2 linked regions of the Herpetosiphon gulosus genome follow. The main gene of each other region encodes a partner of the protein of the gene in region 2 in a complex. Links are inferred from orthologs where the notes say so. Each region holds a gene or a part of one and is shown on either strand. Other genes may lie near its edges. The genes, in order: cdaA and ABEB26_RS02745.

The links.
Region 1: the proteins of ABEB26_RS02745 (region 2) and cdaA are in contact, whole or in part, in a crystal structure (PDB 7OJS), measured with the Bacillus subtilis proteins. The link is inferred for Herpetosiphon gulosus from one-to-one orthologs.

What each region holds. Positions count from the first base shown.
Region 1 is NZ_BAABRU010000011.1:29,992-44,802, forward strand. What follows is about bases 5,823-8,596. They hold cdaA (diadenylate cyclase CdaA), read right to left. Parts: upstream 7,725-8,596; coding sequence 6,921-7,724; downstream 5,823-6,920. Other genes in these bases: ABEB26_RS15610 (CdaR family protein), read right to left, coding at 5,823-6,924; ABEB26_RS15620 (circularly permuted type 2 ATP-grasp protein), read left to right, coding at 7,980-8,596. Also shown: ABEB26_RS15580 (hypothetical protein), read right to left, coding at 107-1,711; trpB (tryptophan synthase subunit beta), read right to left, coding at 1,752-2,951; ABEB26_RS15590 (SH3 domain-containing protein), read right to left, coding at 2,962-3,504; ABEB26_RS15595 (ribonuclease HII), read right to left, coding at 3,560-4,183; ABEB26_RS15600 (class I SAM-dependent methyltransferase), read right to left, coding at 4,252-4,902; rplS (50S ribosomal protein L19), read right to left, coding at 4,983-5,339; more of ABEB26_RS15610, read right to left, coding at 5,545-5,822; more of ABEB26_RS15620, read left to right, coding at 8,597-9,422; ABEB26_RS15625 (alpha-E domain-containing protein), read left to right, coding at 9,645-10,589; ABEB26_RS15630 (ADP-ribosylglycohydrolase family protein), read left to right, coding at 10,598-11,518; ABEB26_RS15635 (transglutaminase family protein), read left to right, coding at 11,546-12,502; ABEB26_RS15640 (sigma factor-like helix-turn-helix DNA-binding protein), read right to left, coding at 12,557-14,811. UniProt on the Bacillus subtilis protein: One of 3 paralogous diadenylate cyclases (DAC) in this bacteria, catalyzing the condensation of 2 ATP molecules into cyclic di-AMP (c-di-AMP). Upon expression in E.coli leads to c-di-AMP synthesis.
Region 2 is NZ_BAABRU010000002.1:142,247-157,215, forward strand. The notes cover bases 11,970-14,901. They hold ABEB26_RS02745 (phosphomannomutase/phosphoglucomutase), read left to right. Parts: upstream 11,970-12,731; coding sequence 12,732-14,072; downstream 14,073-14,901. Other genes in these bases: ABEB26_RS02740 (hypothetical protein), read left to right, coding at 11,970-12,325; ABEB26_RS02750 (DUF899 domain-containing protein), read left to right, coding at 14,579-14,901. Also shown: ABEB26_RS02695 (GAF domain-containing protein), read left to right, coding at 1-1,924; ABEB26_RS02700 (LCP family glycopolymer transferase), read left to right, coding at 2,042-3,343; ABEB26_RS02705 (DUF5656 family protein), read left to right, coding at 3,402-4,259; ABEB26_RS02710 (L-threonylcarbamoyladenylate synthase), read left to right, coding at 4,256-4,879; ABEB26_RS02715 (DUF4007 family protein), read left to right, coding at 5,268-6,209; ABEB26_RS02720 (hypothetical protein), read left to right, coding at 6,202-9,669; ABEB26_RS02725 (phosphoadenosine phosphosulfate reductase family protein), read left to right, coding at 9,666-10,499; ABEB26_RS26895 (helix-turn-helix domain-containing protein), read left to right, coding at 10,647-10,871; ABEB26_RS02730 (DUF262 domain-containing protein), read left to right, coding at 10,916-11,071; ABEB26_RS26900 (transposase), read right to left, coding at 11,651-11,923; more of ABEB26_RS02740, read left to right, coding at 11,966-11,969; more of ABEB26_RS02750, read left to right, coding at 14,902-14,969. UniProt on the Bacillus subtilis protein: Catalyzes the conversion of glucosamine-6-phosphate to glucosamine-1-phosphate. Glucosamine-1-phosphate is used for cell wall biosynthesis.

The sequences.
Region 1 (14,811 bases), on a different replicon or contig from region 2:
CGGGAGAGGGGGCTAGGGGTGAGGGATTGTCATCATTGCAATGTCTCAAAATGTTCCGATAGCCTCCAGCCTTACTTCGTGTCCTTCGTGCTCTTCGTGGATCAAATTACGGCAGCCATTCAATGATTGAGCCATTGACGAAAGGCGCGGCGGCTTGGCCCGAGCCAATTTCATAGATAAATGTGCCTTGGCCAATCGTTTCGTAGGTGACATAACGGCGATCGGGTGACCACTTGCCCCAAACCCGAATTTCATACGAGCCGCCGCTGCTGGGTGGAGCTACCAACTCCTTATCGCCAGTGTCGGCATTGATCAGCAGCAACGAGCCATCGTTATAATTATCGAGCATATACCAATTGGCATCGGGCGAAATTCCGCTCAGGTAAAAATCGCCAATTTTTTGCAGGGTTTCAACCTCGCCCGTGGCTGGGTCGAGCAAACAAACCCCACGATCAAAGTTTGAACGATCGCAAAAATCGTCATAGATAATTTTGCTATCTTTGGTCCACCACGCATCAGAAGTAAACACATCGGCGAGTTTGGTCTGATTACTGCCATCAGCATTAATCACATTGAATTCGATGCCATCCTGGCCTGCAGCAAACAAAATTGTTTGATTATCAGGCGACCAACTCAAGGGATCGAAATCAATCAAGCCAGTGGTTGTCAGTTGTTTTTCGCTATTGCTGGCCAGATCAAAAACATACAGATTTTGATCTTCCTTGGTTTCAAAATCGATGTCACTGGTAACAAAGGCAAACTTGCTGCTATCAGGCGACCAGCTCAAGCTTTGGGGTGCGAGATCCTGCAATTCAATCACGCTACGGATATTCGTGCCATCACCATCAGCTAAATAAATGCTAGTTTTTGCGCCGTCGCGTACAAAAAAGGCCATGCTTTGGCCATCAGGCGACCAACTCAATAAATCGTTGTAATAGGCCTGTCCGCCAAGATCAAGCGGGCTGACTGAGCCAGTGCTCATGGTTTGGCGCACCAATTCAAAGCTATCATCAAGATAAATCAGCTCGCCAGAGAGATCAGTTGGGGCGCTACCACCAGCCGCTTGAGTTGGCAAATCATTGGATTCATTGGTTGGCGTTGGCTGATCGACTGGATCACTTTGGCCTTGGGTTGGCTCGACAGTTGGCTCATTGGTTGGTTCGACCAGTGGATCGCCAGCGACTTGTTCGGTTGGTTCGGCGATTTTAGTTGGAATCGGTGTCCAGGTTGGGCCAGTCGCAACATTGCCACTTTCGCCGTTGTTTGAATCATTGTTGCCGAGGAAATAATACGCCCCAGCACCGCCCCCAACCAACAGCAAGGCCAAGCCACCGCCAATTAACCAACGCCCAAGGTTATTCGATTTTGCCGAAGGTTGGGCATAGTTGGGTTGTGCAGGCGGAGTATATTGAGGCAGCGGAAAATTGGGCTGGGTTGATGGCCCCTGCCCATAACTGGTTGAGCTAGTAGGGCTTTGGTAGTTGTTAACAACTTGGGTTGGTGGATCATTCAGTGGTTGCGTGCCGCTCCGCCGTGGCGCATACGGCGAATCATCATGATCGCTGCCACTTGGCAAGGGCTGCGAACCAAAAACCCCGCTGCCTAGCACTTGGGTTGATTGACCTGCGGCAGGCTGCCGCGAGCCACATTCAGAACAATAGACCGAGCCATCGGCAAGCGCGGCTCGACAAACTACACACGATTGAGCCATAACTACTCCTTACACATTGGCTTCGCTCGAAGCCGCTCCGCTACATTTGCACTCCCAATACATCTGCAACGGTGAAAATATCTTTATCGCCCCGCCCCGACAGATTGACCAAAATAATGCTTTCTTTGCTCATGGTGGGGGCTAAACGCACAGCTTCGGCAATCGCATGCGACGATTCCAAGGCTGGGATAATGCCTTCGGTTCGACAGAGCAGCTGAAAGCCATTCAAAGCTTCTTCGTCGGTTGCATAGGTATAGAAAGCCCGTTCTTCATCGTGAAGCCACGCATGCTCTGGGCCTACAGCAGCATAATCGAGGCCAGCAGAAATGCTATGGGTATTGGCAATTTGACCATCGCTATTTTGCAGCACATACGAACGGGTGCCTTGGAAAACGCCCAAACGCCCACCTGCAAACCGTGCCGCATGGCGACCAAGCTCAATCCCATGGCCACCTGCTTCAACCCCCCGCAGATCAACATGTTCATCGTTGATAAAGGCGTGGAACATGCCGATGGCGTTTGAGCCGCCGCCAACACAGGCAATAATCGTGTTGGGCAATTTGCCAGTTGCCGCTAAAATTTGCTCGCGGGCTTCGATTCCAATAATGCTTTGAAATTCGCGTACCATCAGCGGGTAGGGGTGTGGCCCAAGCGCCGAGCCAAGCAAATAATATGAATCAGGGTTGCTGACCCAATCGCGCATGGCTTCGTTGACTGCATCTTTGAGGGTTTTCGAGCCAGTGCTGACTCCATGTACATCGGCTCCCAACAGGCGCATGCGAAAAACATTGGGCTTTTGGCGCTCCATATCTTCAGTGCCCATATAGACCACACATTGTAGCCCAAGCAGGGCACAAACGGCGGCGGTGGCAACGCCATGCTGGCCTGCGCCAGTTTCGGCGATGATTCGCTGTTTGCCCATGCGTTTGGCTAATAGGCCTTGACCCAAGGCATTATTGATTTTATGTGCACCAGTGTGGGTCAGATCTTCGCGTTTGAGCCAAATTTGTGCTCCGCCAAGCTCCTCGGTCAAGCGACGAGCATAGGTTAATGCGGTTGGCCGGCCTGTGTAGGTGCGGTGCAAATGTTGGAGTTCGGCCTGAAACTCAGGGTCAGTGCGAATCCGAAAAAAGGCTTCGGTTAATTCTTCGATCGCGGCCATCAAGGTTTCAGGCACATAGCGCCCACCGAAATCTCCATAGCGGCCATTTAATTCATCAAGAACAGCGTGATCGGTCATAATTGTTCCTTTAGCGTGCTTGAATAAAATCTTCAGCAACCCAACCTTGGCCAATTGCCGATTCGATCAGCCACCACGTATAATCGTCGCCTTGGCGTGGCCCATCGACGATCGTGATAATTTCGCCTGGATCAAGCGCCCCAATCGGCTCACCTTGAATGCTGGGATCAGGCCGAATGCGCACTTGTTCGAGGGTGATTGCCTCACCGCCAATTTCAATCACCAGTTGAGTTGGAGTTGGCGGGGCGGGAGTGGCAATCGCAAAGGGCGGAAAGGTCGGCGAAGCAGTCACGGGGGTTACCGTCACCATGACAACTACGGGAGTTGGGGGGGTACTCAAAACGCCGCGATCGCGCAGAAACCAACCCCCAGCTAGCCCCACCAGCAATAGCGCCGGAATCAAGAAAAAGAGGAAATTTGGCTTTGGTTTGGGTGGGCCATTCACAATTTCATCATAGCCACGTTTATAATCGTGGTAGGTGTGATAAAACAATTGATTCAGCGTGCCATTTTCCGCATCACGCCGCCCCTGATCATAATATGGCGAAGGCATATCAACACTCCATAAAAGCCATGTTTGACCTTAGTATCATTCTCTGGCGATTTTGTCAATCAACGAAGGCGGCTAGTGGCTTGAACGAGCGTCGATGCAAGCCTGATGGGCCGTGGGCTGCCAAGGCCCGTTGATGTTGGGCCGTGCCATAGCCTTTATGGGCAGCCCAGCCATAACGCGGGTCACGTTGATCATACTCGTGCATCAGGTTGTCGCGATAGACTTTGGCAATAATCGAGGCCGCTGCCACCGAAATGCTGATCGCATCGCCTTTGGGCAGCGAGCGTTGCAATAATGGCAGTTCGGGCAATTTGACCCAATCGATCACCAAACCATCGGGCAAATTTGGCAAGCTCAAAACGGCGTGCATCATGGCCCATTTGGTGGTTTCGGCAATTCCAAATAAATCGATCAGATGGGCCGAAACCACGCCGAGGCCAATCCCGCTGGCCAATTGGCGAATCTGTTGGGCCATTGCCTGACGGGCTTCGGCACTCAAGGTTTTTGAGTCGTTGATGCCTGCCAAGGCCAGAGGATCGTTGAGCAAATGGGTTGGGAAGCAGACGGCAGCGGCGACAACTGGGCCAGCCCAGCAGCCTCGGCCAACTTCATCGACTCCGGCGACGATTTGCGCTCCCTTGCGCCAAAGTTGTTGTTCTTCGTGAATTCCAATTGTCATAGGTTGGTTGTTGGGGGCTGGGGATCGGGGGCTGGGTTGAGTCAGACCCTAATCCAAGCTACTATCAATTAAGGCTGGTTGGCTTTTTCGGCGATGAAGATTTGGACTTGCGACTTGCCAACCTGTTTGATTTGGTTGCTGACGCGAAAGCCCGCTTCGTGCAAACGCTGGATGCGTGGGTCAAGTTGGCTGGTTGGCGCTTCAGGGTTGCTATGTCGCCCAAACACCAGCCGATAGATTAACCCGATGATCAGTGCATACAAGCCATTGGGAATGCTGCCGCCATCGACGATATACAATTTGCCATCGTTGGTGAGCACCCGTTGCAATTCGGCCAAAGTGCGCCGATCGAATAAATAGGGCGCTGGAAAGGTCGAAAGCACCGCCGACCAACTGGCATCAGCGTAAGGCAAGGCTTGGGCAACCGCCCGAACCAGCGTGGCTTGCGGCGCTCGACGACGGCTTAAACTCAACATTTGGCGCGATTCATCAAGGCCAATTGTGAGGCTTGGTTGATCTTGGCGAGCTTGTTGGACATAGCCCGTGCCACAGCCAAGCTCAAGCAATGCTTGATCGGCGATTTCAGGCAAGGCTGCCAGTACCCATTGGCTCCAATAGCCTTGCGACATGAGCCAAGCGACCAAATCGTAGGTAAAGGCCGCTTCGTGATAAAAACACTCAAAGGCCCAAATAACCAACGCTTGCATTCGTTGCAGCATCGCCAATGCTCCCAAAAATACAAACGCGAGTGCAGGCTTGGCCCACACCCGCGCAGGGTTTTGCAGCTATAACGAAACGATTAACCGCGGCGTTCTTTGATCCGAGCGGCCTTACCAGTGCGACCGCGCAAGTAGTACAGGTTGGCTTGGCGAACTTTACCAGTCCGTACCAATTTTACGCCGTCGATCCGGGGTGAGTGCAGCAAGAACGTCCGCTCAACACCAATACCGTGTGAGGCAATCCGACGCACGGTGAAGTTTTCGTTGACACCCATGCGGCGGCGGCGAATCACGACACCTTCAAAGTCTTGAATCCGTTCGCGAGTACCTTCAACAACTTTGACGCTAACGCGAACCGTGTCGCCAACGCGGAATTCTGGCACATCTTTGCGCAGATATTCGTTTTCAATTTCGTGAATAACGGGAGCCTGTTGCATTGCTCTGCCTTTATTTCTAGTGCGTAGAGCCGTATCTCTCGGCGCTGGTTAATCGCTAAAGTTCATTGGCATACAGCGGATACGGTCGCTGGACAAACAACAAGCGTGTGAATTTCACACGCCGTTTCTTTTCGTGCCAATCAATTGACCGCGCGATTATAGCATAGCTGAACCCTTATGGCAACTATGATCATCGCTTAACCCGCTAGGGCGTTAATGTTGGCGAGATTGGTTCGGTCGGGCTAATTGGCTCGGTTGGGCTAATTGGCTCAGTCGCAGTTGGGGTGGCAATCGGCGTGGTTGTTGGCTCGGTTGGTTCAATCGGGCTGGTTGGCTCAGCTGTCGGGATGATAATTGCACTAAGATTTACTTGAACCGCAGCTAATGGCTTGGCCAACGTGATGCCGGTTGGCAGATTAAGGCTGGGCTGAATGCTATAACTGCCTGCATTGCGTCCAGCTAGATCCAACACCAAGGCCAAATTATTGAGATTTTGCAAATTTTGAGCGTTACCGCGCAAGCTTACTTCAAGCTGTTTGGGCTGGTAGCTCAATTCTAGGCCAGCAGGCAAATTACGTGGTACTAACGGCAGGTTGAGCACAATTTCGGTGCTAATTGGCACAAAACGAATCGTGGCGATCGTGCTATCGGCGGCTTGGGCATCACGCGGAGTCACCCCAATCGGAAAACGTAATTTAATCGTTGCGGTGTAACTTTGGGTGCTATTTGGCAGATTGAGCGGTTGGGTTTCAACAAATTCAACTTCGGTTAAGCGCTGAGCACTACCAATTAAGGTAACAAAGGCTGGCTCAAGCACCACCTCAGCTCGATAGCCCGCTGGCGGACTGTTGAGAGTGGTGTAGATAATTGGCACGCGCTTAATGCCGCTGCTGGATAAAATTCGCACTTCGATATCGGCCAATTCAGGGCTGACCGTCACGCCTTCAACATCGCGCCCAGCAATATCGACTGCGATAATATTGCGGCGGGTACGCAAATTACTGGTTTGCGATGAAAGATCGAGTGTAATTTCGCCACCAACTACCTTATTAACTTGGCTAGCTGGCCCAGTTATTGTCACCTGCTTAATCATCTCGCCATTGACGCTGGCGATCGGCAAACTGGCTTCATAACTAGTTGGTGGCTGGCCAACCGTGGTGATGGTTAATGGCAGCGAGGCGGTAATAATTTGCTCGATCTGCACCAAAACTGTAGCGGGCTGAAAGCTCTGAAAATCGAGATCAGAGCGACTGGGAATGCTGCGAGCTTGCACCGCAACTTCATGTGAGCCAGGCTCTAGCCCTGCGATATTAATAAATGGTTGGACATTTTGCTTGGTAATGCGGGTGATTGTATCTTGAGGGCCAGAAACATTTAAGTTAACAACCGCATCGGGAACGGGAATTGGCCGACCTTCGCTATCAACTAAGGTTAAATTGCTACTTAGCCCTTCGGCACGAATTGGCAAATTGGTAAATGGCGTAACTTGCTGCGGATTTTCGGTGAAACTAACAAACACCCAAATGATGCTCGCCAACACTGCGGCAACAAAGGCGCGTAACGGGCTACCTGCAAGCTTATTCATGCTTCTTCCTCTTCGCTTAGTTCGACGCGCAATAAGCCAGCCAGCAGTTTGCGTAAACGACCTTCGGTTAAATGGCGCACCATGCGGCCATCGTGGGTAATCGAAATACTGCCAGTTTCCTCGGAAACGATCACCGAAATCGCATCGGATTGTTCGCTGATGCCCAAGGCGGCGCGGTGGCGTGTGCCATAGCGTGTACTGCCAACCACATTTTCACTCAGTGGTAGCACACAGTTGGCGGCCAAAATGCGGTTGCGCCGAAAAATCACCGCCATATCGTGGAGTGGCGCGTTGGGGAAAAAAATATTAACCAACAAGGGCACGGAGATGCGCGAATCGACGATTACGCCACGGTCGGCGTATTCTTGCAAGCCAGTGTCGCGCTCGATCACCATCAATGCGCCGATACCTTGTTGTGATAATTGTTTAGCTGCCCGCGAAATGGTGTTGATCATCTCTTCAACATCGGAGCGATTGGTGCTGCCAAAGCGATTAAACCATTCGCCAGTACGGCCCAACGATTCGAGCGCACGGCGTAATTCAGGCTGGAAGAGAATTGGAATTGCGACAAATAGGGCTGGGCTAAGGGCTTCGCGAATGATCCAGCGCAACGTGGTGAGTGGCAAGGTTGAGCCAGCTAGCAGCGCCACAACCACTAAAATGCCGACCCCGCGTAATAATTGAACTGCGCGAGTGCCCCGAATGACCCCGAGCAGCCAAAAAATCAAGGCAGCAACAAGCAGAATATCTAGGGCTGCTAAGAAAGAAACTCGTTCCCAAATCTGCTGGAAGCTTGGCACAATTCAAACCCTCGACACCGCCAGCCAACCCACCTGTGCTGGACATCGCGCCTGTACCTTACACTGATCAGGCTATCTATGCAAGTTTTAATCTGAGCGATTTTGGGCTAGCCAAGCCACTCAACGAGCCTAGTACGTAGCTAGGTGCTTGACGAAATCTGTGGAGATCGGTACTATAGGCCATCTTCTTTCCCCCCAACGCGGCGATGTTGCCTCAAATCCCTTCAATGCTGAACAGACTGCAAGGAGCACGCTATGCCCGATGTAGCCCCTTTTCGTCAGTATCAACTCGAAACCGCTTACGATGAGTTGTTTCTTGGCCCAAACACGCCTCGTCCACATTATCGGCTGCTCTCGGAACGGCTGCGCGAGTTGCCACCTGATGAGTTGGCTCGTCGCCAGCAAGCTGCTGATTTGGCTTTTCTCAATCAAGGAATCACCTTTACAGTCTATGGTCGCGATGAAGGTACTGAGCGCATTTTTCCCTATGATTTGCTGCCACGACTATTGACCGCCAAAGAGTGGGATACGATTGAGCGTGGATTGGCGCAGCGGGTTACTGCATTAAATTTGTTTTTGCGCGATATTTATCACGAGGAAACAATTTTAAGGGCGGGGGTTGTGCCGCGTGAATTGGTCTATAGCTGTCGCCATTTTTCGCGCCAAATGCGGGGGGTTAGCGTGCCACGCGATCGCTATGTTTCGATCGTTGGCACCGATTTGATCCGGTTGCCAAGTGGCCAATTTGCGGTGTTGGAAGATAATTTGCGGGTTCCTAGCGGCGTGTCGTATATGCTGGCCAATCGGTTGGTGATGAAACGGGTGTTCCCGCAGTTGTTTTCGAGCTATGGGGTGCGCTCGATCGATCATTATGGCCAAGCCTTGTTAGCAACCTTGCGCTCGTTGGCTCCACAAGGTCGCAGCGACCCAACGATTGTGCTGCTTACGCCTGGGGTGTTTAATTCGGCCTACTACGAACACACCTTTTTGGCTCGCCAGATGGGGGTTGAACTGGTCGAAGGCCGCGATTTAATTGTTCACGATAATGTGGTGTATATGCGCACGACTGCTGGTTTGCGCCGCGTTGATGTGATTTATCGGCGAGTCGATGATGAATTTATCGATCCTTTGGCATTTCGGCCTGATTCGGTGTTGGGCGTGGCAGGCTTGTTGAATGCCTATCGCGCTGGCAATGTGGCTTTGGCCAATGCCTTGGGCACAGGCGTAGCCGATGATAAAGCGATTTATGCCTATGTGCCAGCGATGATCAAGTTTTATCTTGATGAAGACCCGATTTTGCCCAATGTTGAAACCTTTTTGCTCAGCGATGATCGTCAACGCCAGCATGTGTTGAATAATTTGGATTCGTTGGTGGTAAAGGCGGTTGGCGAATCGGGCGGCTACGATATGCTGATTGGCCCGCATAGCACGCTGGAGCAACGCGCCCAGTTTCGCGACCGCATTATTGCCAACCCACGCAACTACATCGCCCAACCAACGCTTGCGCTTTCCAAAGCTCCCTGTTTTATTGATGGCAAACTCGAATCGCGCCACGTCGATTTGCGGCCCTACATTTTATTTGGCGATCAAATTAGCATTGTGCCTGGCGGCCTGACGCGGGTAGCCTTGCGGCGTGGCTCGTTGGTAGTCAATTCATCGCAAGGCGGTGGCAGTAAAGATACGTGGGTTCTTTATTAGGGGCTAGGGATTAGGGATCAGGGGCTAGGAGAGTAAGAGCATAGAACATAGGAGTTGGGGAGTTGGAGATCGGGGATCACGATGCCCTCACCCCCTTGCCCCCTCGCCCGCACGCGAGGCGAAGGGGAACCGCTCTAGCAGTGCTCCCCTCGCCCGCCACAGTGGGAGAGGGGCTGGGGGTGAGGGCATCCATGGATCATCATTAAAAATCGGGGGCTGCTGATGTTATCGCGGGTTGCTGATAGTTTATATTGGATTGGCCGCTACCTTGAGCGAACCGAGCATACTGCCCGTTTGCTTGACGTGAATTTAGCCTTGATGCTTGACCAAACGCCTGCTGCTGCCGAGCGCCGTTGGGAGCGCATGCAAACATTCCTGGCATGGAATTACGAGGGTGTGCCCCAAACCTATGCTTTGGTGCAAGCCTTGACCTTTGATGTGAGCAATGCCAGCTCGTTGGTAAGTTGCATTGGCGCTGCTCGTGAGAATGCCCGCCAAGTGCGCGAACAAATCAGCTCGGAAATGTGGGAACAACTCAATCGGGTCTATTTGCAGGTCAAGCGCACAACGATGGATCAAATGTGGCACGAGCCGCATGAATTTCTGCATAATGTGTTGAAAGAGGGCATTCATCTCTTTCAAGGCATTACAACTGCCACATTGAGCCATGGTGAATGCTGGCACTGGCTGCGTTTAGGCCAATTTATGGAGCGAGCTATGGCCACGGCGATTTTGCTCGATGTGCATTTTGCCGAAACTGGCAGCACACCCGATGATCAAACCAATTATTTAGATTGGGTTGGGTTGCTAAAGTCCTGTACATCGTTCGAGGCCTATTGTAATGTATATACTGCTGATATTCGGCCAGAACGAATTGCTGAATTTTTGTTGTTGAACGCTGAATCGCCGCGTTCGGTGCGCTTTGCCGCCGACCAAGTTGCGGCCTCGATTCAAGCGATCGCCTCGAATACCCTTGGGCGACGCGGCGATCGGGTCAAACGCTTGGCTGGACGATTACAAGCAAGTCTAGATTATGGTCAAGTTGATGAGATTATGGCCGATGGCTTGAGCGGCTATTTAGCGACGATTCAACAGCAATGCCAACAAATTCATACCAACGTCTATCAGACCTTTATTAGTTATCCGGTGGAGACAGCATTGGTATAAGGATGATCATGACAGCAGCACAACAGCGCATGTTGGCGGCCTTAACGGGCTTATCGGTGGGCGAGGCCTATGGTCAACAGCTTTGGCAGCAAGTTCAAACCGGGCTTGCAATTGCCGACCAGCCCAGCCTTTTGCCAGCACCATGGCTGTGGACAGACGCAACCTTGATGGCATGTTCGTTGGTTGATCAATTATGGCATTATGGCGCGGTGCATAGTGCGGCTTTGGCTGCCGATTTGGCTTTGCGCTACACCCCAGTCCGTGATTATGGCACGTCGATGCATCAATTATTGGCTAAGCCGCGTGATGGCGCAGCCGTGATGAGCGATGCTCAAAACTTATTCGATGGGCAAGGCTCGTTTGGGGTTGGCGCGGCCATGCGTGTGGCTCCGTTAGGCTTATTTTTGGCTGAGGCTCCGCTGAACGAAGTTGCTCAACAAGCCCAACTTTCGGCGCTTACCACCCATACCCATTCTGAGGCGGTGGCGGGAGCAGTGGCAGTGGCGGTAGCAGGCGCAATTCTCTGGCGTGAACGTGATCAACCGCTGCGCCAGCCCTCGGCAATCTTGGATGAAATTAGCCACTATGTGCCGAGCAGCAGCCTTGAACATCGTTTGGTCTTGGCTTCCGCAATGAATGATCGCCAAATGTGGCATCACATTGCCTTACGATTGAGCAATGGCTATCAGCATAGCGCCCAAGCTACCGTGCCGTGGTGCTTGTGGTGTGCTGTGCATTATCGCGATGATTATGCTGCCGCGATTGAGCAGGTGTGTGCTGCTGGCGGCAACTTTACCTCAATGGCTGCAATTGTTGGGGGATTGTTGGTGGGCACACTGGGCCGCGATTGTATTCCACCGCCATGGCTGAACGCCCGCGAACCCTTGCCAAGCTGGTTTTTGGCCAGCCTTGGCCTCGAAAGCATTTGATTTCACGCTTGAAGTTTGGCAGGTGCTATGTACTACACCATTCGCCACGTAACTCGCTTTCGCTATAGCAACCCAATTAGCGAAAGCATGATGGAAGTTCGCAAACAACCGCGCACCGAGGGCGATCAACGCTGTTTGTCGTTTGACATAACCACCAAGCCAAAATCGAAAGTCTTGGTATATTATGATCCTCAGGGCAATACGGTGCATCATTTTGGGATTCCACGGGCGCATACTCAGCTTGAAATTATCACCCAAGCCTATGTCGAAAATCGGATTCAAGCTCCAGCCGATGATCTCATGCTTGATCTCAGCACATGGCAAATTTTGGAAGATCATGCACTCAACGGCAACGATTGGGATTATCTCAACCCTAGCCAGTTTGTGCACTCAACCGATTTGCTGCAAGCCTTCGCTACCGAAATTGGCCTGAGCAAACAGCTCGACCCACTTTCGTTGATTCGCCAGATTAATCAAGCAATCTACGATAAATTTGAGTATGTTCCACAGAGTACACGCGCTGATTCGCCAATCGATGAAGCTTTGGCCACCCGACGGGGCGTTTGCCAAGATTACACCCATATTATGCTCAGTTTATTGCGCTGGTTGCAAATTCCGGCGCGGTATGTAAGTGGCTATCTGTTTCATCGTACCGACGACACTGTGCGTTCAGCGGCTGATGCCTCGCATGCATGGGTTGAGGCGTGGTTGCCAAGCCTTGGCTGGGTAGGCTTTGATCCAACCAACAATGTGACCGTGAGTGATCGGCATATTCGAGTAGCGCTTGGCCGCGATTACGCTGATGTACCGCCGACTCATGGCATTTTCAAGGGCGAAACCCAAAGCACGCTCGAAGTAGCGGTGCAAGTATGCCTCGCCGACGAACCGTTACAAGCCGATCAACCATCGCAACTAGAAGGCTGGTCGGTGGTTGAGGGCGGCGATGTGGCGGCGGTGTTACAACAAATGCAGCAACAGCAATAAACTTTAATCTAACAAAGCATGGGTAATTACTTGCCCATGCTTTATTGAATTTTATTAAAATGTATCCATAAGCTCAGAAAAATGAATAATATAATCAATGTATAAGCCTGCAAGATATGGAGCACTATTCATTAATGCTTGCCGCTCACTCAATGTAGGCCGTAATCCTTGGGCGGGATTATTTCTTTCTTGGCACAGTAAATTTACAGCCCCAAGATCTATAATAAGATTTTGGTTTTTGGCATAATCTACCATGTCAACCAATTTCCATTTTTTAGGGTCTTTACCCAAACTTTGGCTTGCGTTTATTCTTCCACTGATGATTCCTGAAATTAAACAATTTTTGATTGTGGCCTCAAATTCACGTCCTAATTGAAATAAAGCTATATCAATATTAGTTTCATTTAAATTCGTTAATGCATGATTGATATTATCCCTTAATTGTGAATCCTGAATCCGATTTACTTGAGGAAAGGTAATAGAATCTGTACCTTTTAATCGGCACATTTTAGTACCTGTTTCTGGGATAATTATTGTTTCAACTGATGACATTTGACGAATATAGGCATACATAGTCTTATCATGGAAGTTATATGGAGCCGAAGTTAACTGCTTGATAAGTTGAAATAACGGCATCTGCTTATTGGGCGACTGTTCAAGTAACAAATGAACTGCCTGCTGAATACTATCACGAATAGTCTGTTTCTTACGAGTTATCGACTGTTTTGTGTTTATTTCCGCTTTATAGTTTGGTTGAAACGTTGCAAATCGTATAGTAGTGTTTGGGTCGTGATAAATACGTAAGGCAGGATTCCTTGCAACCATACCAATTGCTTGGCGTGAAGTTACTCTAGCAGCGTGCATAAGGGCTTCACGAATAATCCGTAGCTCTAATTTTTGAGTTTTATGTTGCTTGAAAATGTTTGCAATAAAATCTGCAATTTGTTCGCGATTCCAAATATGGGCATTTTCTGTCTCCTTCCATGTTGCCAAACCCCAATGGCTACGGCTTGTTTTACGGAAGATTTTGGGATTACTGGTAAGGTAGATATTAATTGATCCTCGACCAACAGGCCTTCGCTGCTGAACATAATCAAAGATTTCTTGATCAGTAGCTGGTTTATTATGGATATGTAAAAATTTTTCCATTAATTCTAAAATACTACTAGTATCAATGTGATTCCATGCCTTCAAAGCCCACTGACCTGTTCGACCAATTGGTATAAATCGAGCATCGCTAATAAGTTGATTAGCAAAATTTTGTTCTTGGAGCTTTTGATGTCCATGTGGTATCAGTGTACTATTGATTGTTCTCGTCATTGATCCAATTGATAAGGGTTTCCCTGCCTCGGTTAAAATCCGGTAGGCTTGATCTCCTCTGCTTTTTAAATATTCGAATTTCCCCCAAAACAGGCCATCATCCCGTTGTTCAATAGTGCTACATAACTTTATATATTGATGGAGTTCTACTAAACTGATTTTTTGATTTTTAGGTAACTTTTGGTTGATTTTTAAAAGGATCTCGAAGTCTTCCATAGGAATTATTATATCTTGTGTTAAAAGTATATCTAGATTAGTAATAATAGTTTGAGTTAAATCTTGATTAGCTAATGAACTGTGTTGCCATACTGGAATTAAATCAGTATTAATTAAATGAATAGGATTCATTTCTGCTAATTTAAGTAATAGATGAATAATAGGATTATTTGCATTACTACAAGATAGAATAAATTCTATTTTTTTAAACAGATCATTTTCTGTTATAATCATATTTTCCCTTTTATTAAAAATCTTTAATATAGATCTTATCATAAAAAGGATGTTTGGATGGATGATGTAAGGATATTCAATATGTTCTTTTTCTGTTAATACCAAACGTAATTTTTTTAAACACTTAAATTCAATTTGTCGAACTCTTTCGCGTGTAATCCCAAAAAATGACCCTAATTCTTCAAGTGTAAATTTGTTTGTTTTTTTTAATCCAAATCTATGCTGAATAATTTCCCAATGTCGTTCATCATTAGAGATATTTAAGATAAACTTGATAGTTTCTTCAAGAAAGTAGAAAATATTTAAACTAGTATTAACTGGATTGTATTGCTGAGGTATTATGATAAGACCTTGTTTATTGAAATACTTGTTCCAATCAATTTTATTATCTTTATCAATTGAATTTTTGATATTTTCGATTACTCCATTTATTTTCTTGATATATCTATTATCTAATTTATTTTCACGAAGAGTTCCATTCTCCTGAGCATTATAAAGATCGAGTAATGTGATGATATTCATATCATTAAGTTTGTTAT
Region 2 (14,969 bases):
GCAACCAATGGTCGAGCCAAATAGTACCTCGTGGATGATCGATAACCAAGGAGCGTTGTTTGTGCCGCTGCGCCAAGAAAATAATATGCTTGGCTGTTTGGTGGCTCAAGGCTCAACGTTAATCGAGCGCATCGATGATGTGATGATGAATCTCTGGCGGACGGTTGCCAACCAAATTGTGGTCACGCTGCAAAATATTCGTTTGTATAGCACAGTGCAGCAATTAAACGCCGACCTCGAACGCAAAGTTGCCGAACGTACCGCCGAACTTAGTGAAGAACGCGATCGCCTTGAAGCAATTGCTGATATTGCCCGCGACATTTCGACCCTCGAAATTGATGTGCTGCTCAACCGGATTTTGCAAGCACTGGCCAACTTGACTGGTGTGCAACATGGCTCGGTGATGCTGATAGACGCGGCCACAGGCTTGCTGGTTGATCGGGCAACCTTGGCCGGAATTTCGCATACGCTTGGCTCGCGGCGCTTCCAAATTGGTGAAGGCTTGGTCGGTTGGATCGCCCAACATCGCCAGCCCGCCTTGGTTAACGATGTGACCAACGACGATCGTTGGGTGCAAGTTGATGCTTTTGGCCAAGAGGTGGGCAAAAATACTGGTTCATTGGTCGGCATGCCGCTGATCGCAGGCGATGACATTGTGGGTGTGTTGATGCTTTCGCATCCTAAATCGCACTTTTTCAATCAAAGCCATATGCGTTTGCTCAAAGCAATCGCTGGCGAAATCGCAATTGCCATTTATAACGCTCAACTTTATGAATATTTGGCCGAACGCACAATCAAGCTTTCAACCATGTTGCGTCATCAAGAAGAAGTTTCAAGCCAAAACAACGCTATTTTGCAATCGCTCAACGATGCAGTAATTGTGTTCAATCTTGATCGTAATATTATTTTGGCCAACGCAGCCGCCGAAGCGATTCTGGATCGGCCACTTGATGAGTTGGTGACCCAAAGCTTCGACGAATTGCTCGAATCGTTGCATATCAAATTGCCTGGCGATCCGCTGGGAGCGGTGTTGAACAACCCCGATGTGGCCCAAACTCAAGGCATTATCATCAAACGCGCCACCCAATCGATCAGCGTGACCTTGGTTCCGGTGATGACTGAGCGTGGCGAATTGCTGGGCGCGTGTTTGATTGGCCGCGATATTACCCGCGAAGTCGAATCGGATCGCTTGAAAACTGAGTTTATTGGCACGGTTTCGCACGAGTTGCGCACGCCGATGACCTCAATCAAAGGTTATACCCAGTTGCTGGCGATGGGTTCGTTGGGCGAAGTGAATTCAACTCAGAAGGAATTTCTTAATACCATTGCCCATAACTCTGAGCGGATGATCGCGATTATCAACGATTTGCTGGATATCACCAAGATTGAAACTGGCAGCGTTGAATTGCAAATGGCACGGCTGATGGTGGCCGATGTGATGAGCAGTGTGGTTGGCAATGCTCGTGCCGAAATCACCCAGCGCCAGCAAGAATTCTCGCTGAGCCTCGCGCCCAATTTGCCAAACATCTGGAGCGATATAGAGCGCATTCGCCAAGTGGCCTCGAATGTGCTCTCCAACGCGATCAAATATACCCCCAATGGCGGCAAAATCAGCGTGAAAGCCTTCGAAATCAATGTTAACGATATTCCAAGCAAGCAACGTGAAGGGCTGCAAGTCGGGCGGCGCTATATCGCCTTGGCGGTGCAAGATAGCGGCGTGGGCATCGATCCCAGCGAACATGAGAAAGTCTTTGATCGTTTCTATCGTACCGAAAATCCGCTAAAAATTGAGGCTGGTGGTACGGGCTTGGGGCTTTCGCTAGTACGTCCATTAATCCAACTGATGGGTGGGCGGATTTGGCTTGAAAGTGTGGTCAATCAAGGCACAACTTTCACCTTTATTATGCCAGTCGCCGCTGATTAACAAGCTTCGGAATGGGTTTTGAGTAAAAACGTAGCTGATCCGTAGGCTACGTTTTTTGCATCTTCGTGGCGAGCCGCCTATAATCAAGTGACAAACTACCATCCTCAAGGACGTTGCATGGAATGTCAAGACGTGCGCCGCCAACTTGCGGCAGGAATTCGTCCGGCGGTACGCCCGCCCGAACGTGCTCAAATGGGTTTCCATATTGCCAATTGTGCCGATTGCTATGCCTTATTAGAAGTATTGCAGGTTGAAGAGCAACGCCAATTATTAACAACCCTGCTTGAAGAACCAGTGGTTGCAGCGCCAACGCCTACTTCAGCACCAACTGCTACCAAACCAACCCGCCGTTGGCCGTTAGCAGTTTTTGGCATGCTTGCATTGCTAATTTTTGGCGGTGGTTGGTGGTGGTGGAGCACGCCTGCCGAGGTAGTTGGGGTCCAAGTCGAGCCAAGCATTACCCCAGCCCCAATTATTGCAGGCGGCGTGGCCGAACCCAGCTTGGTTCCAGTGATTCAGCCAACTGCTACAGCCCAAACCATCGCCGCAAATCAGCCAAGTGTCACTCCGCACCCAACCAATACTCCGCGCCCGAGCGCTACCCCTCGACCGTTAGCCGCCATGACGGTGGCAATTTTGGGTTTGGATCGACGGCCTGGCGAAACGGAGCCAGCGCGGGCTGATGCCTTGTTGATTTTGCATCTCAATCCACGCAATCAAAGCGCGGCCTTGGTTTCCTTACCCCGCGATTTATGGGTGGCTCTGCCGCCCGAATATGGCTTCTCGGTCAAATTGAATGCTGCCTATATGTATGGTGAGGGCGATAATGGCGATACTGAAGCCGGAGCCGAATTGGCACGCCAAACCCTAAGCACCACCATAGGTCAGCCAATTGATGCAGTGGTGGTCACGACCTTTGAAGAAATGATCACGATGGTTGATTTAATTGGTGGCATTGATGTTGATGTGCCCAAAGAAATTTACGATTCGCGCTACCCAACCTTTGATTATGGCTATATGGAAGCGCACTTTTTGCCAGGCATGCAGCATATGGATGGCGCAACAGCGCTGATTTATAGCCGCACCCGCCATGCCGACAACGATTTTGAGCGTGGCAAACGTCAACAGCAGGTGCTTTTGGCAATTTTTGCCCGCTTACAAAACCTCATGCAAGCCAATAATAGCGTTGATAACATCGAATTGATTAGCTCGTTGTACAATACCCTAGAATATACCAGCATCGATTTGCCAACGACCGTGCGTTTGGTGCTGGCAATCCAGAATTTCGACCCGACTGAAATTCAACGCGAATCGATTGATTTAACCTATGGCTATGAAACTAGCACCAGCGATGGTGCTTACATCATTCAACCAGATTTACCAGCAATTCAAGCCCGAATTGCCGAATTATTCAAGTAGATTATGCCAAGCATAATCCTAGCGATAGGCTAGCCCAGCTAGGCTATCTTGATAGCATATGAAACTAACACCACGTTTCGACCGCATTTTGCCATTAATCAGTTTGGTGGTTTTAGGCTTGATGGTGGTCTTTCTGCTCGAATCCAACCCCGATTATCCCTTGGTGGCCCGCATTAGCAACGACCTACCAGTGATTTCGGTGGCGTGGTTTATTATCGCCCTGCTGGTAATTATCATCAGTACCGGGGCCGATTTATTGGCCAAAGCGCACCCAGCCTTGGAGCATCGTGAATTGTTGCGCTTGCCTGGCCCACTCAGCAAAATCGAGATTGTGCCCTTGTTTTGGGTTTTGCCCTCAGCAGTGGTAGTTGGCTCGTTTGCCTTCTTCCGATTGTTTCAAGAAACCTTGCAAGGCACGGCCTTTATTTTGGTGTTGGTGGTTTGCGGCAGCTTATTAACCGCAACCTTAGTTGCCCAACACTATGTGCTCGATCGCGATACTGATGTGCGCGATAAGGCGCGGGTTGGGCTGCAAGCAGTGGCCTATTTGGTAGCTTTTGGCATGTTCAGCGCAATCGCCAACGCCCACTATCGCATGATTTTCACTGGCATTTTGGCATTTAGCGCCAGCGTTCCTTTGGCTTATCGCCTGTTAGCGCGAAATGTCAACGATCATCAACGACCATTATCATTGGCATTAACCGTGGTTGGCGTGGTGATCGCTGAGGCTGCGGCAATGCTTAGCTTCTGGCCTGCACCATTTTTGATCGTTGGCACACTGCTCACAGCGCTGTTTTATGTAATGATGAACCTGCTGCATCATGCCCAAGCTGGCACGCTTGATCGACGGATTGGCTGGGAATTAGGAATTGTCGGCGCAGCTGTCTTTGTGATTTTGACCGCAACAACCTTATGAACACCAACGTTATCGATTTTGATGATGCCGGTTTGGCCTTCGCCTTAGCGCAATTACAGCAAGGCCAAATTCTGTGCTTTCCAACCGATACCGTCTATGGTATTGGTGGCTCGGCCTTGGATGAAGTAGCGATTGCTCAAGTTTTTCAGGCCAAAGCCCGTCCAGCCGCGGTTGCCTTACCAGCATTATTGGCAGATTTAGCTGATTTGCCCAAGGTGGCACGAGATATCCCCGATTTGGCCTGGGGTTTGGCTGAGGCTTGGTGGCCTGGTGGCTTGACCTTGGTACTGTCAGCGGTCGCCCATCTGCCCAAATTATTAACTGGCGGCAAAGCGACGATAGCTGTGCGTGTGCCAAACCATGGGCAACTACGCAACTTGATTCGCCAATTTGCCACGCCAATCGCTGGAACTAGTGCCAATCTGCATGGTCAGCCAACGCCGAATACCGCCCAAGCTGTCGCTGAGCAACTAGCTGGGCGCGTGCCGTTGGTGCTTGATGGCGGGGTTGCAACGGGCGAACAACCTTCAACAATTGTCGATCTCAGTAGTGAGCAACCAACAATTTTGCGTCAAGGGGTCATTTCAGCGGCGCAACTCAGCCCTTGGTTGGAAGCCTAAACCGTTCAAGGGCTGAGCCACAAGCGCGGCAGATTTGCTAGAATGCTTGGGCAATGGGGGCGGCATAGGCAGTCCATCAGTTAAAGCCAACGCGCCATGATGTCCTTTGGGTGCAAGTCCCAACGTCTCCACCAATCCTCATTTAATGAGCTTCAAACATCCCCCAAAAAGTGCCTGAGTACTATCCATAATCAACCCAAAAGTATCAGCCAATTTAGCGATCCTTGCTGCTCTAGATTAATCTATGATTCACTCGTGTAACGAATCGAAACGAATCGAAACGAATCGAAACGAATCGAAACGAATTGTAATCAATGGTATAGTATAATTCAGCAATCGTACAAATGTTTTGGATAGAAATCTACAGTAACGGGGAGACTTCCTATTTATGGCATCATCTTTATCAAGCTTGTTCTCTCCAAATAGCCTCCCAAGCTTTAGTGGACATGAAACCTTCGCTTTGAGAAGTAACTGGTTAAAAAAAGCCTATGATTTATTGCAACACACCCCCGATTTGTTCTCGCGGGAGGATGCATTCGTGCTTCTCGGTGTTGGTAAAAATATGGCGCAATCTATTCGGTTCTGGGGGCGAGTATGTGGTGTATTTGTACGCTCGGAAACAAGCAATAGCTATGAAGCCACTAGCTTAGGCCATTCATTACTTGGCGAAAAGGGCTGGGATCAGTTTCTTGTAACGCCAGCTAGCCGTTGGCTCTTACACTGGCAAATTGTTTCACGGCCAGAATCAGCCTTTACTTGGTTTTTTACATTTAACCTTCTAAAAGGCGGTGAATTTACAGTACCCCAAATGGCCAGCCAAATTCGATCGATTGCCAATGATCAAGGCTGGCGTGTTCCTTCCGACACAACTATTACTCGTGATATAGAGTGCATGCTGAACTGTTATTGTCAACCTCGCTCACACCAGAATAGCCTTATTAATGAAGATTTATTACTTTGCCCGTTAACCGATCTGGGGCTAATTCAGTCATTACCCGGCCAGCAAACCTATCGGATTGTTACAGGCCAGCAAACCGATTTACCAAGCGAATTAGTTGCATTTGCAATTTTACAAATGATGCATCAAACAGGCCGAAAAACCATATCGTTTAGTGAACTAGCCTACGGCTTACGTTCTCCTGGTCGAATCTTCCGCTTAGATGAAGATGCTTTATTAAGTCGGTTGCAAGAACTCAGTCAGATTACTAATAATCAAGCCTATTATTCGGATCAATCGGGCATTCGGCAGGTAGCTTGGCCAAACCCTGATGATAGCCAACTTGAAACATTACTTAACCAAGCCTTTACTCACGAGGTACGATATGTTTAATGCTCAATCGCACCTTGCGATTCCAGTACGGTATAACCGTTCAATTAATATTGAGCGCGATTTCAAGGATGACCAAGTAGGTGTTCATGATTATCAGGTAACCCCATTAGTGCTCCAAACTGCCGAGCGAATCATTAATGGGCTAGCTCCTCAATCAACAACGCGAGCATTTTCAGTGATTGGGCCTTATGGATCTGGAAAGTCAGCGTTTGGGGTTTTTATTGCGCACTTTCTGCAAAGTGATCAGACCCAACGTCAAAAACTGCTCGCAGAGCAGCAAATTGATGCTAGTTTGGTTGAATTATTAATTGCAGTCCCTCGTTTGTTGCCAGTGCTGGTTGGAGGTAATAATGCTTCGTTACGCAGTGCGGTATTAACTGGTCTAAAAAATACATTTGCTTCGCATATAAAACTTTCCGATAAACGACTGCGTTTGCCACATGAGATTGCTGAATCAATTGATGACCCTGATATTGCGTCTGAAACTATTGCCGAAATTTTTGCTGATGCTTGTGTAGAGGTTGCAAAACGTACTGAATATGCTGGTTTAGTCTTAGTAATTGATGAATTGGGCCAATTTCTTGATTTTGCCTCACGTCAATCTGATGAGCGTGAATTATTTGTATTGCAAAGCTTAGCTGAAATGGCATCACGCAGCAGTAATAATCCATTTGTCATTTTGACGATTCTGCATCAAGCTTTTGATCGCTATGTTGGCAATGCAGGTGCGGCCCGTCGAACCGAATGGTCAAAGGTTCAGGGTCGCTTTACAGATTTACCATTCCAAGAGCCATCGGTACAGATGCTGCGAATGGTTGGGCGTGCATTATGTGATGATCTTAACGATATTTATGCTACTACACGCCAATCATGGGCCGAAAATACACTTGATTCAACAATTCAATTAGGATTAAAGCCGGTTGATATCAATCTTGATGAATGGAAAATTCTGCTTGCCCGAACCTATCCATTACATCCTAGTGTGCTTATTGCGTTACCATTACTTTTTCGCCAGCTGGCACAAAACGAGCGTTCACTGTTTGCATTTCTGACTGCACCAGAACCGTGGAGTATTCAAGATTTCTTGCAAACTGCTCAGCCAAGTCTTGAAAATCCACAATTACCGATTTACCGATTGCCTCAGCTTTACGCCTACATTTATTCAACCCTTGGGGCTAGCCTATTTGGGCGTGCCCGCGGTCAACGCTGGGCAGAGCTTGCCGAAGCATTAGCTCAATTATCTGATCAAAATCCACTATTAGTTGATGTTTTGACTACCATTGGTACGTTAGGTGCGCTTGGGCAAACGCATGGATTAAAAGCAAGCCGTAAGCAAATTCAATTTGCGTTACAAGAGCTTTATACTGAAGAGCAGGTAGATCAGGCATTAAATGAATTAACAACCCGCAAGCATATTACCTATCGCCAACATCGCGAAAGTTTTGTTATTTGGGAAGGTAGTGATCTGGCTCTCGATGAAATGATCGCGAGTGCTCGCCGTGAAATTGGCGAGAATTTAGTTCAGCTCTTACAAAATTATGCCAATGTTACACCATTGGTAGCTCGTCGGCATAGTTATTTAACTGGGGCAGTACGCTTTTTTATCCCGCGTTTTATTGAGCCTAGCGGTTTGAGCGATTTAGCAATTACAAATAATGCTGATGGCGAGATTCTCTACATTGTTCCTGCTGATCAGGAAGCCCTAGAACAAGCTCGGAGCTGGACAGAACATCCTGATCGTTCAAACGAATCACAGCGAATTGTAGTTTTACCATATAAAGTCCGTGAACTAAGCGATCTCTTGTTTGATGTTGCGGCCTTGAGTCATGTTTTAGAACATCGCAACGAACTCGATAATGATCGGGCTGCTCGACGTGAAATATCAAGCCGTTTATCTGAAGCTCAAGATTTATTGAGTGGCACGATTGCTGAAGCCTATAGCCCACAACTTAGCCGTTGGTTTTGGCGTGGAATTGAACATCCAATGCAAACTGCACGTGAAGTTGATCATCTATTGAGCCAAGCTTGCGATGAGACTTACCCATTAACTCCACATATTTGGAATGAGTTGATTGTGCGGCGGCAGCTTTCAGCTTCGGCATCAAAAGCGCGGCGGCTGCTAATTGAAGCAATGCTTAATCAACGTTATGCTGTAAAACTCGGGATTGAAGGCTATCCACCAGAGCGCTCGATCTATGAGAGTGTATTGCATCAGAGTGGCATTCATCGCCAAAATGAACAAGGTTTTTGGGAATTTAGTACTCCAGCAGCGGACGATCCTTTAAAGCTCCAACCAACTTGGGACTTAATTAGTCGCTATATTGATCAAGCCGAAGGACGCGAACTGCCTTTAATTGATCTTTACCAGCAATTGGAAGCTCCACCATTTGGGGTCAAACAAGGCTTAATTCCACTTTTATTTATGGCGGTGTACCTTGCTCGGGCTAGCGAGATTGTGCTATATGAACAAGGGAATTATGTAGTTTCTCCCGATATGGCTATGTTTGAGCGATTACTACGTCAACCACACTACTTTGGTTTACGCAGCAGCCGCAGAACTGGTCTGCGTCAAGCAGTGTATGAACGCTTGGCAACGGCATTAGCACCTAAAGCACTGACTAAAGTGGTGCAGCCAGCAGTTTTAGATGCAATAACCCCATTATTGCGACTCGTACATACACTTCCTCAATACACGCGCACAACCAAAAATATTAGCCCAATTGCCCAATCAATTCGACAAGCATTACTTGATGCTCGTGCACCTGATCAACTATTGTTTGAAAAATTACCAATTGCCTGTGGTTATCCAGCGTTTGATCCTGATCAATCCAATGATAATATGTTTATTGAGCCATTTTTTACGACGCTCAGGGAGGGATTGCAGGAGCTACAAGCAACATATCAGCAATTGGTCAATCATGTTGTCGAGAAAATTCGGGTTGCATTTAGTGCTACCAATCTTGAGAGTGAACTACTTCATAGCGAGTTGATCAATCGTTATCAATTGATCGCTGAACTTACCAAAGATACGACTATTCGGGCCTTTGGCGTGCGGATTGAAAACTCGATTAAGGGTGCTAATCATTGGGTCGAAAGCATTGCGGCCTTAGTTGGGCGTAAACCCCTAGATACATGGAGTGACCATGATCTTACAACATTTGAAACTCAGATTGCTGAGTTAGGCCGCTCATTTAAACTCGTCGAGCAAATAGCAATCACGACCCAATCATTACCCAGTGACACTCCAGTTTTACGAGTTGGTATAGCGAATGGCCATGGTGAAGTCAGTACTGTGATACACTTAAACCAACGTCATCCACTGATGGATGCGTTGTTTAATGAGTTAACAGCCGTGATGGATCGTTATGATCGACTAACGATTGAGCAAAAAACAGCGATCTTAGCCGAACTCCTCCAACCAAATCTTGCTTATGCAATGAATGGGAACGAAAAGCTATGACAGATCATGAAGCTGATTTTCGGGAATGGGCTGCCCGTCCAGGCCGACATATAGTAAGTCTTAGCGGTGGCAAGGATAGTACTGCCTTAGCAATCTATCTACATGACAAGATTCCTCAATTGGAATATGTATTCTGTGATACTCACGAGGAATTAAAAGAGACCTATGAGTATCTTGATCGGCTTGAGGCTTATTTACAAAAGCCGATTATTCGATTAAATGCTGAGCGTGGGTTTAGCCATTGGTTAGATATGTATGGCGGAATGCTGCCATCTGCTCAGGTTCGTTGGTGCACGCGTAAACTCAAGATCGAGCCATTTGAGGCATACGTTGGTAGTGATCAAGTCTGGAGCTATATTGGTATTCGTGCCGATGAACAACGTTCCGGCTATGACTCCTCAAAGCCTAATATTCATCCAGTCTATCCATATAAAGAACATGGACTACGTATTGCCGATATTGAGCGAATTCTAGAAGAAAGTGGTATTGGCCTGCCTGAATATTATTCATGGCGACAGCGAAGTGGTTGTTATTTCTGCTTTTTCCAACGAGCAGGCGAATGGGCTGGCTTACGTAAAGAACACCCTGAGCTTTTTGAAAAAGCCAAGGATTTTGAGAATCAACGAGGTGGAGAGAACTTCTATTGGCGGCAAAATGAAAGCCTAGTCGAACTCGAAAAACCAGAACGTTTAGCCCAAATTCGGCGTGATCATCAACAACGGATCGAGGAAGAACGCAAACGCCGCCCCAATCAATCATTGATTGCATTGATTGGATCAGCTCTTGATGCTGAGGATGATGAAGTTGGCTGTGATATTTGCCATCTCTAGTTAGCTAGAATACCTAGAAAAGATCCTCGCCTTGGATTAGGAGAGAATCATACCGATGATTGGCTATGGTCAGTATGATAAAGCACGTGAAGTTATATGCTTCACGTGCTCTTTTTTATGCGATTTTCGCATAATTGGGCAATATTTATGAAATTTTCGGAGGTCTATCAAACCCGTTATACTCATTTCTTAGAACGATTAAGGCAAACAAGGCTTGATGCTAACCTTTCACAAGAAGAGGTTGCTCAAAAGCTAGGAATCAGCCAGTCGATCGTCTCACGCTCTGAAAATGGTGATCGGAGAGTTGATGTGATTGAGCTACTAACTTTTGCTGAGTTATACCGGAAGCCATTAGAATTTTTTACAGATTAAATAATCTATCTCTAAAGAGATACTATAGAAAAAGGAAATTTACTATGCAGGCTGATGCGATCCCATTAGAATATCTTTACACAACATTAAATAAAGGCTATGTTATACCTGGCTACCAACGCCCATTTGCATGGAATTCTGATAAAGCTATTGAATTACTTGATAGCATTCTAGAAGATTTTGAAGCAAAGAAAAAATGACATCATTAGGAACACTATTATTTTGTAATATAAAATTTGAAAATAATCAAAATCCCTACAGTAGAAGTAGTCTCATAAATACCGAAGAAGGATGCGAATACACCCAAGCACCACAAACCCATGGAAATTTTCGGGATAGAATTCATACCGAACAACCAAACGACGGAAATTTTGGAGCCATGCAAAGAGCCGCTCAACCTTCCAGCGACGGGCATACCGGCGTAATACCCGACCATCTTGGGTGGCTGGTGCGGTACGGTTCCGCCGATGGGGGGCGATCAGCGTAATCCCCTGGTCTGCAAGCGCTTGATCCAGCGGATCGCTATCATAGGCTTTGTCCCCAATCACGCGCACTGGAGGGCTGTCCAAAAATCCCGCATCGAGGGTTGCGGTGACCAAGCGCACCTCGTGGATCTGGGCCGTGGTGGTATGGACGGCAATCGGCAGCCCATGCGCATCGGCAAGCGCCATCAGTTTGGTGCCTTTCCCACGCTTCGTGAGACCAACGCCCGCGCCCCTTTTTTCGCCGGAACAAACGTTCCGTCGATGAAGGCTTCGGTCTGATCGATGCCGAGGTCATCAAAAAGCTGCAAGGCGAGCTGGGTCACAATGGTTTGAAAGGTTCCCTCGGCAACCCAGCGTTGGAAGCGGCGATGGCAGGTTTGATAGGGGGATAGCTCTCGGACAAGTCCTTCCAGCGTGCGCCCGTTGCAAGACCCACAAGATACCGGTAAGGGCCGCACGTGAATCCACCCATGGTCGTCCACGACCATCGGCACGGCGTGGTAACGGGGGCAAAAAGGGAGCGATCGCTGCCCATTCGTCATCCGTCAGATCGGTTGATACGGCCATTGAATATCCTCCGGTTCCATGGTCAGGAGGAGTATACCATTTATGAGATTACTTCTACTTCTAGTTATTCTTGAAAATATATCTATAATTGAAAGTATAGATAATAAAAACCAACTTACAATCTTACCTTCTCCGAAAATCTTACTAGATAAAAAAGTTATTGGAAGTCAATTAAATAACATTAAAAATGAAATAAAATATTCTTTAAGTATTCTAAATAAAATTAGAAGTAAAATTGTCCATAAAGGTTACAATTACAGTATTGATATGCCATATTATATTCAAATATTAGAAGGATGTCTTCATAGATCTATAGATCGTATTATAAAGCGTGTTATTAATGATGTAGGAAAATATCAAAATATTATGGACATTGTACCGACATACAATGTTCCGTGGTGATGTATATGATTTGTTGAATATTGGAAATTATGTAAGATCTACTAGGCTCTGTCTGATAATTCCTGAAGCCTTCCCGAGGGAGGATTAGAACACCATTATGGACATGAAAATCACCAAAATATGACCCCTATAGCCGCTTAATAGCGGTTCTTACGACGATATACACCATGGTCTTGAATTATCAGACAGAACCTAATTATACGAATTTTTAATTCGAAGATTGAAAATAAAACATAAACCCACATCCCTTAAAAACCTATCTCCCTGCGTCTCCCGCCTTGAGGCGGAACGGAAGGGTGGTGATGATGAAAAGCAGTCAAAGATCACTTAAAAATCCTGCTATTCGCGATTTAACAATTTTGGCGTATGATAGCCGGTGATCGCTCTGCACAGAAAGGATACGACGATGCAGGTCAATCCAGGGATTTTCAAAGCCTATGATATTCGTGGGATTTACCCAAGCGAACTCAACGAAGATGTAGCATTTTTGATTGGACGCGCTTTCGCCTCATTTTTGCAAGCTGAAACGGTGGTCGTTGGCCGTGATATGCGTACCTCAGGCCCATCAATTTTCGATGCGGTAACTCGCGGCTTGATGCACCAAGGCGCTGATGTGATCAACATTGGCATGGTTAGCACTGATCAATATTATTTTGCTTGTACCAAATTGGGCTTACCAGGCATGATGGTGACGGCCTCACATAATCCCAAACAATACAATGGCTTCAAAATGGTCAAAAAAATGCCGCAGTTGCTCTCAGGCGATGCAGGCATTCAAGATTTGCGCAAATTGGTCGAGAGCGAAGCATTTAGCGAACCAACCCGCCAAGGTAGCATGAGCGAGCTTGACCTCAGCGAAGAATTTATCGAATCGGTTTTGCAATTGATTGATGTAACCAGCCTCAAATCGCTCAAAGTAATCGCCGACACTGGCAATGGCATGGTCGGGCCAATTCTCCAGCGGGTCTACGAACGTTTACCTGTCGACTTGATTGGACTCTATCTTGACCCCGATGGCACTTTGCCCAACCACGGCCTTGACCCATTACAACCAGAAAATCGCGCCGAACTGGAAGCCCGTGTGGTTAGTGAAAGCGCCGATGTAGGTTTTGCCTTCGATGGCGATGGCGACCGCTTCTTTGCAATTGATAATCGCGGTCAATTTATCTCTGGCGATTTTATGACCGCGCTGATGGGTCAATACTTCCTCGAAAAACACCCAGGAGCCAAAATTTTATATGATGTACGGGCTTCGTGGGCTGTGCCCGAACTAATTGGCGCTGCTGGTGGTGTGCCACTGATGGAGCGGGTTGGTCATGCCTTTATCAAGGCTCGCATGTCCAACGAAGGGGCAATTTTCGCTGGCGAAGTAACTGGCCACTACTATTTTGGCGATTTTAATTATGCCGATTCGGGCGTAATTCCATCGTTAATTATTTTGGAAATGCTTTCGAAGAAGGGCAAAACCCTGAGCGAATTGCTGGCTCCGCTCGAAGCAACTTACTTCATCTCAGGCGAAATCAACACCAAAGTTGCCGATGTTAAAGCCGTATTGGCAACCTTGGCCGAGAAATATAGTGATGCTGAGCAACACACCATGGATGGTTTATCGGTCAATTATCCCGATTGGCACTTCAATGTGCGTGGCTCCAACACCGAGCCATTGTTGCGGCTCAACCTCGAAGCTCGCAGCAAAGAGCTGATGGAAGCCAAGCGCGATGAAGTTTTAGCAATTATTCAGGCGTAGGTATCAAGGACTAGGGGTCAGGTTGAAACCACGAAGAACACCAAGAGCACCAAGGACGAAGGGCTAGGCTATGGGCTATCGGCTATCGGCTATCGGAACAATTGTTGGTATTTCCAACGCATTGCCGATAGCCCATAGCTGTAATGGTTCATTAGATTAACAACCAATTCTCGTGCCCTCACCCCCTCACCCCCTCTCCCGCCCGCGAGGCAAGGGGGAACCGCTCCAGGAGTGCTCCCCTCGCCCGCCGCAGTGGGCGAGGGGTTGGGGGTGAGGGCATGCTGACCGTTGTTAACGCGATAAACCATTACACATAGCCTATAGCCATAGATTCTCTGCGCCTCTGCGTTAAAGTCCAATGCCTGAGGTTTGGCTCTTATGTTCTATACTCAAGGTTCTATGCTTTCCTGACTCCTGATCCTCGATTCCTAAAAAGATCATATGTTCTATATTTCATGCTATGATTAGGCAAGCGGAGCCTTATTATAGTGATGAAGGAGCATCTGATGAGTAATCGCGCGAATGACCTGATTCCCCTCAGCGATATGCATGGCCCAAGCCTGCCCACTGCCGTTGATCGCGCCACATTTCAAGCCGAACTGAACAGCTTGCGGCTACGCGAGAAGGCTCATACGCGCGAGGGCGATGTAATTGCTGCTGCGCGTCGCCGCTTGCCAATGGTTGAAGTCGCTGCTACAACTCCAGTAGTTGGCCCAAATGGCCTAGTTCCGATGATCGAGATTTTTGAAGGCCGCAAGCAACTTTTTGCCGCCTATATGATGTGGCATCATGGCGCAAATGCAGCCCAACAGTGCGAAGGTTGCACCATGAATGTTGGTCATGTGCTGGAATTGGGCTATTTGCACTCGCGTGATGTAACCTTTGCCGTGTTGAGCC